2 regions of the Pseudoalteromonas sp. L1 genome follow, and region 2 is predicted to be linked to the other one. Evidence: predicted binding sites of a transcription regulator. Region 2 holds the regulator's gene; the other holds the start of a gene.
The links. The regulator ArgR, encoded in region 2, controls arginine synthesis, uptake and breakdown. The targets are predictions, from matches to a motif close to ANTGAATANNTATTCANT.
Positions count from the first base shown of each region.

Region 1: the regulator ArgR is predicted to act here: its motif matches at 1,160-1,177, upstream of L3V38_RS07310 (aspartate aminotransferase family protein).

Region 1 covers NZ_JAKKCT010000002.1:235,872-239,463, forward strand. Annotated here, with positions in the region: gene grxC (glutaredoxin 3) at 1-45, shown strand, start outside; gene L3V38_RS07300 (FMN-binding negative transcriptional regulator) at 92-523, opposite strand; gene L3V38_RS07305 (FMN-binding negative transcriptional regulator) at 703-975, opposite strand; gene L3V38_RS07310 (aspartate aminotransferase family protein) at 1,291-2,850, shown strand; gene L3V38_RS07315 (SidA/IucD/PvdA family monooxygenase) at 2,861-3,592, shown strand, end outside.
Region 2 covers NZ_JAKKCT010000006.1:169,799-173,390, reverse strand. Annotated here, with positions in the region: gene L3V38_RS17560 (ABC transporter ATP-binding protein) at 1-359, shown strand, start outside; gene L3V38_RS17555 (Dyp-type peroxidase) at 422-1,321, shown strand; gene argR (transcriptional regulator ArgR) at 1,318-1,785, opposite strand; gene mdh (malate dehydrogenase) at 2,011-2,946, shown strand; gene ispB (octaprenyl diphosphate synthase) at 3,042-3,592, opposite strand, start outside.

The DNA.
Region 1 (3,592 bases), on a different contig from region 2:
TTTGATGATTTTCAGCACTATGTTAAACAGCTAAGCCATAGCTAAATTAGCTTTAGCAATAGGAGAAGATACACGCTACAGCAAGTAAAACTTAGCTATTGATATCTTTTCCTATACCTACCTCAGTTTTCAACATATATGATAATAAGCTTTGCGCATCAGGATGCTTATCTTTTTTTAACCCTGCTACAACACCTTGTTGATCAGCTACTGATTTATGCTGGCCTAACTTTTCTTTTGCCTGAATTGAGTCAAGTTTGATTTTAATACCAACAATCCCCCGTAGTAGCTTCGCTTGATAATCATCTGGCAGCAAATTAGTGTCGTTTAAAATACTCGGTTCGTATTGGCTAATTAACTCATCTAAGCAAGCTAAGGTATTGTCATCATCGAGGTATTCAACCTTGCCTTTTGTATGAACTGCGGCGTAGTTCCACGTCGATACAGCAGGCTTTTCTGCATACCAAGTGGGTGATATATTATACCCAAACCACCTCAAGATACAGAATTCAGCGTTTCTCATGGGCTTAATGTCAAGGCGTTACTTTGTAAGAATGGCACTCCCTTTTAAGAAGTAACAACGCAGAGAGTAAGTTCTTGAGAAACGCCCTAAGGGTTGGTTTAAAAGCGATTTATTCGGCGTTATTGACTTTAACAAGGGAAAAACCATTCTTTTCAGTCAATGCCTTGCCTAAATCACTTTTAATTCCAACTGAAACTCGGATCTTGAGGTGGTTTGGGTATACGCGGACCATTAAAAACCACTAATACACGCGTATCTTGCAAGCTTTTACCATGACGATTCGCCCGTGACACATGACCATATAAAGTACCAAACTCACCTTCTTCGGGTTTATACACCAATGGCAAATGTGTGGCTTCAAATTCACTGTCTATCATCAGCGCAAAGCTATAGTTTTTTATAAATTGTGAGACTCGCTCTGGTGTCATTTTCCACTTGTTGGGTATGTGCATGCTTTTCTCATGTTATTAAAAATTGCTCTGATTGTTTGAATCTATCATTGTAATTGATAAAGAATTTTCTACTAGTCTTTACCCGCTACCTACAGCACAAATAGTGTCATGCCCTTTAACCAATTCGGAAAACTAACAAATCAAGATACCGTTAAATTAGAGTAAAGTAACTAAATGATAATTGTTTGCATTAACATTTAATGCGTGATACCTTCCTAATTATCGGTACAGGGTGTTGCGGATTTTAATTAATTGGAGACGGAAAAAGCTTTTCTTGTCTCTTGGTTACTAAATCAATGTTAAAGGATATACACAATGGAAAATTTTAAACCGCCGCAATATCAATGGATTAATGATTCTAACTATCAAACTAAAACCAAACAAACTGATGCCCCACTTTTTGGTGTTTCGCCAATGCAGGATTACTCACAATTAATGCAATTGGGTATAAGCACTCTAAGCGAGCGTATTAAAAAAGTTAATTCCCCGACCAGCGGAGTGCAACCTGCACAGTTGCAAGAAGAATTTGCAGCCATTGATCTAAACACACCTTTAAGTGACATAAATCAAGTCCTCGAAGAGCTAGATCACCTTTATTTAAAACACGCGATTTACTTCCATCATCCAGATTACCTTGCTCACTTAAATTGCCCAGTAATGCTTACATCCCTGCTGGCAGAGTTGTTTAGCTCTTCGATAAACACCGCTGTTGAAACATGGGATCAAAGTGCAGGCGCAACACTTATAGAACAAAAAGTGATTGATTGGACATGCCAAAGAATCGGTTACGATGAGGGCGCAGACGGCGTGTTTACCACTGGCGGAACCCAGTCTAATTTAATGGCATTATTACTTGCACGTGAGTTGGCAGGCAAATTAGAACCACAAAGCCATACAAATATTACTTCTGGCTTAAGCAGTAATGCACATCGTTATCGCATTCTTTGTTCTGAATATAGCCATTTTAGTATTCAAAAAGCAGCCGCATTATTGGGTCTTGGTCATGATGCTGTTATCAGTGTTGCGTGTGATGAAAATCGCTGTATTGATACCCATAGCCTCGAAAACACATTAAATGAACTTCAAAGAGCAAATTTATTACCAATTGCGGTAATCGCCACGGCTGGTACAACAGATTTTGGCGCAATCGACCCGATAGCAAGCATTGCTCATTTATGTAAAAAGCATAACTGTTATTTACACGTCGATGCGGCTTATGGTGGCGCTTTGTTAGTATCACAACGCCATAACGAACGTTTGTTAGGCATTGATTTAGCTGACTCTGTCAGTATTGATTTTCACAAAACATTTTTCCAGCCAGTATGCTGCTCTGCCCTATTGGTCAAAGACAAGCGGTTATTGAGCTTTCTAACTTATCACGCCGATTACCTCAATCCAAAGGCTCAAGCACAAGCCGGCGTTCCTGATTTAATAAATAAAAGCTTACAAACAACGCGCCGATTCGATGCGTTAAAGCTCTGGTTAAGCTTAAGAACAGAAGGGCCTGATGCGATTGGTGCCATGTTCGATACCTTGCTTGAAAAAACACAACAGGTATACCAACGCTTAACACGTCATAGCCTGTTACAAGCTGCACAAGTTCCATCACTCACTACACTCGTATTTCGATTTAACGATAGCGCCTTAAGCCAAACTCAGCTTGATGAATGCAACCGCACTATTCGCAAGACCTTAGCTCAAAGTAGCCGTGCCATGATTGCAGCAACAAAAGTGAACAATATTCAGTATTTAAAATTCACTTTATTGAACCCTCACGCATCGATAGACAGCATAGACGACGTATTGAATGAAATTTGCAAAATTGGCGAACAATATGTGATCGACTGCAAAAGCAAACAACTGTGCACAGCTTAAGGAAAAGACAATGAAACCAGAAATTTATGATTTAATCGGAATAGGTGTAGGCCCGTTTAATTTAAGCTTAGCAGCGCTTTCTTCGCCCCTTTCAGACTTGAAGACGCTATTTGTTGACAGTCGCCCTAAATTTGATTGGCATCCTGGTATGTTATTAGACTCTGCGAGTCTGCAAACCCCTTTTATGTCAGATTTAGTGACGATGGCAGACCCGACAAGTCAGTTCAGTTACTTAAATTTTGCCAAGCAGACTGGTAAATTGTATTCGTTTTATATTCGCGAGAACTTCTTTTTACCGCGACAAGAATATAATCAGTATTGCCAGTGGGTGTGCCGCCAGTTAAATAATCTCAAGTTTAATTTTCACGTAGAAAACCTCGAATACGAGCAACAGCTCGACTGTTACCGAGTCTCTGGCAAAGATAAAGTGACTGGCAAGGTACAAGATTTTTATTGTAAACATTTAGTGCTTGGTACCGGTACTCAACCTTGGCTACCTGAATTTTGCCCAACCGATAAGCACATAACTCACTCTTCACAGTACCTTAATAACAAAACAATGTTACAAAGCAAGTCTGACATTACTATTGTTGGCAGTGGTCAGAGTGCAGCAGAGATTTTCCATGATTTACTGCTAGATATTGATAAATTTGGCTATCAATTACGCTGGTTGACGCGTTCACCGCGGTTCTTTCCCTTAGAGTACACCAAGCTTACTCTTGAAATGACATCGCCTGAGTAT
Region 2 (3,592 bases):
CAAAGGTGGTTGCAGAGTTTCTTGGTACGGGCATATACTTAACGGCAAAAGCATTAACCGCAACTGAATATGAGACGGTGTTCGGGGTTGTATCGTCAATCAATGCAGGTAACCATGATTGCGTACAAGGTCAAATTTATGTGCGCCCTCATCATATTCAATTGTGTAAAGCAGAAAATGGCGATGCTCAAGGCTTAACTATTTTGCAAAGACGTTTTATCGGCACGCGTTATGTGTACCGTATTAATATTGCAGGGCAGGAGCTCGAAGTGGCCGCAGAGCAAGACCACGTTTTCTCGGTCGAACAGCCAGTAAAAATAAAAATAATGCCGCACACGGTCAATTTTTTTCGAGATTAAACATGATGTGAAATCCTAAATTGTTGATTGTGTGCCTGATAATGAATAGCTAAGGATTCACTATGGCGCAAGCGCAATCTGGGATTTGTGCTGAAGCAAACTTACATGGTTTGCACCTGTTTTTTAACGTCTATGATGGCCACGATGAGTCATTACGAAAAAAACTAAAGCGTGTAAATGTAATACAAGACGAGTTTTCTGATCAGTTTTCTGAGGCTATGCTGTCTTGTGTTGTTGCTGTTGGGGCGCAATATTGGCCGCATATATTGCCTGAGTTTATTCCAAGTCAATTACAGAGCTTTCCTAATGTCACACACAGTGAACATGTTGTAAGCGCACAACCATTCGATTTATTTGTGCAAATCCGCTCTGACCGTGAAGACGTCAATCATTTATTTGCTCTGCAAATTTTAAAATTGTTTACACCGGATGTTGAACTGGTGGAGCAAGTTCGTAATTTTCGTTTTTTAGATGGGCGAGATTTTAATGGTTTTATCTACGCCGGCGACACGCCCCACGGAAGACAAAAACGCAGTACGGCACTAGTCAATAAACCAGGGCATTTTGAAGATCAAGGTAGTTATATTCATGTGCAGCGGTTTGTCCACGACCTAACGGTGTGGCAGTACTTGTCTTTATCAGAGCAAGAGCAAATAATGGGGCGTACTCGCCTTGATAATACCTTGGTTGTGCCGGCAATTGAAACGAGCCATGCAGTGAGGTCAGAGCTTAAAGATGAGCATGGTCAGCCATTATTACTTAATCAGAGTATGCCATTTGGCGACGTTCACAAACAGGGCATACTTATGGTGTCGTGTGCCGCGCAAGGTGACTCGTTTGAACATGTACTGAAAAGTCGTTTAGGGCAGGGCGAGCATTATGATCATTGGCTTGATTTCACACAAGCTGATATGGGATCGGCATTTTTCGCCCCGTCAGTGAATTTTCTAAAGCAACTTTAAACTGTATCGAATAAGGTGCGAACACGCTCAAGCGTAACGTCAATTTCAGAGACCTTTGCAGGGGCAATAAAAATAGTATCGTCACCTGCAATGGTTCCCAGCACACCGTCTGCTTTACCTAATGAATCAAGTAAACGTGCAATAAGCTGTGCAGCACCTGGACTAGTGCGAATGATGATCATCATTTCGTTATGCATAATGTCAATAACAAGCTGACGTAGTGGGCTTTTCGCTGTTGGTACGCCCATTTCAGCCGGTAAGCAATACACCATTTCTTGTTTTGCGTTACGAGTACGTACCGCACCAAATTTACTCAACATGCGCGAGACTTTACTCTGGCTGATATTATCGAAGCCTTGCTCTTTTAATGCATCTACAATTTCGCCTTGTGAGCCGAAGTTTTCTTCTTTTAATAACGATTTAAACGCTTTGATTAGTGCTTCTTGTTTATCTTGAGGTTGCATGCTGTCGTATCTTTATTCATAAAATGTGAGGTAATTCTACACAATTATGCATACTTATGCAGTATTTGTTTGAATTTGTCGGCCAAATGAAGACACTTTACAGCATAGTTTACAACTATGGTCGAAATTATATGCGAAATAAGCAGGATAAATTTGTTTTTAGTCGCTAATTTCATTATCTTTAGGGCCACAAGTATTTCCTACCTCAAATTACGGAGAATTCCAATGAAAGTTGCTGTTTTAGGCGCAGCTGGCGGTATCGGCCAAGCATTGTCTTTATTATTAAAAACAAGTTTACCTGCAGGTTCTGAATTATCGTTATACGATGTTGCCCCTGTTGTTCCTGGTGTAGCGGTTGATCTTTCTCACATCCCAACAGACGTTAAAGTTGAAGGCTTTGGTGCTGACAACCTAGACGATGCTTTAGTTGGTTGTGATATCGTTCTTATCCCAGCGGGTATGCCGCGTAAGCCGGGTATGGACCGTGCGGACCTTTTCAACGTAAACGCAGGTATCATCAAAACATTAGCTGAAGGCATCGTTAAAAACTGCCCTAAAGCGTTAGTAGGTATCATTACTAACCCAGTTAACGGTACTGTGCCAATCGTTGCTGAAGTATTCAAAAAAGCGGGTACTTACGATGCGAATCGTGTATTCGGTATCACAACACTTGACGTGATCCGTTCAGAAGCATTTGTTGCTGAGCTTAAAGGTTTAAGCGCTACAGACGTTAAAGTTCCAGTGATCGGTGGTCACTCAGGTACGACTATTCTTCCTCTTCTTTCTCAAGTGGAAGGTGTTACTTTCACCGACGAAGAAGTTGCAGCATTAACACCACGTATCCAAAATGCAGGTACTGAAGTTGTTAACGCTAAAGCGGGTGGCGGTTCAGCGACGCTTTCAATGGGTGCAGCTGCAGCTCGTTTTTGTATGTCTTTAGTTAAAGGCTTACAAGGTGAAGAAGTTGTTGATTACGCATACGTTGCAGTTGAGAACGGTGATGCAGCATACTTCGCACACCCAGTACGTTTAGGTAAAAACGGTGTTGAAGAAATCCTTTCTTACGGTGAGTTAAGTGCTTTTGAAGAGCAAGCTAAGAACGATATGTTAGCGACACTTAACAAAGACATTCAAGAAGGTGTTGATTTCATCAACGGTTAATACCCAGATGAAAATGGGGATATTCTCTAGTCGATGTCTTCAATAATAAAAAAGCCTGCAATTGCAGGCTTTTTTATGGCTCGAATAAATTAAGTTTAATGGTCCCGTGCAACGGCGATACGGGCTAAACTCTCAAGTGCTTGCTTGTACGGTGTATCTGGTAAAAAAGCAATACAAGCAATCGCTTTGTCGGCTTCTTGTTCTGCTTTTTGCATCGCAAACTCAAGGGCTTTAGTATCAGCTAATGCCGTTAGAATGCTCTCTAAGTGGTCCATACCATTACCAAGCTCAATGGCTTCGCGTACTAGCTTAACTTGCTCTGGTGTGCCTTTTTGCATTGCGTAGATTAGCGGTAGGGTAGGTTTACCTTCAGCTAAATCATCACCAATATTCTTACCAAGTTGCGTGGCATCTGCATTGTAATCAAGCACATCATCAACAAGCTGGAAGGCGGTGCCTAAATGCATGCCGTATAAGTTTAAGGCATCAAGGGTGTGTTGATCTTGCTCAGTGATAATGGCGGCTAAACCGGTAGCAGCCTCAAATAATTTGGCGGTTTTGCTGTAAATAACCTGCATATAGCTTTGTTCTGTGGTGTCAGGGTCATTACAGTTCATTAATTGTAGTACTTCGCCTTCTGCGATGA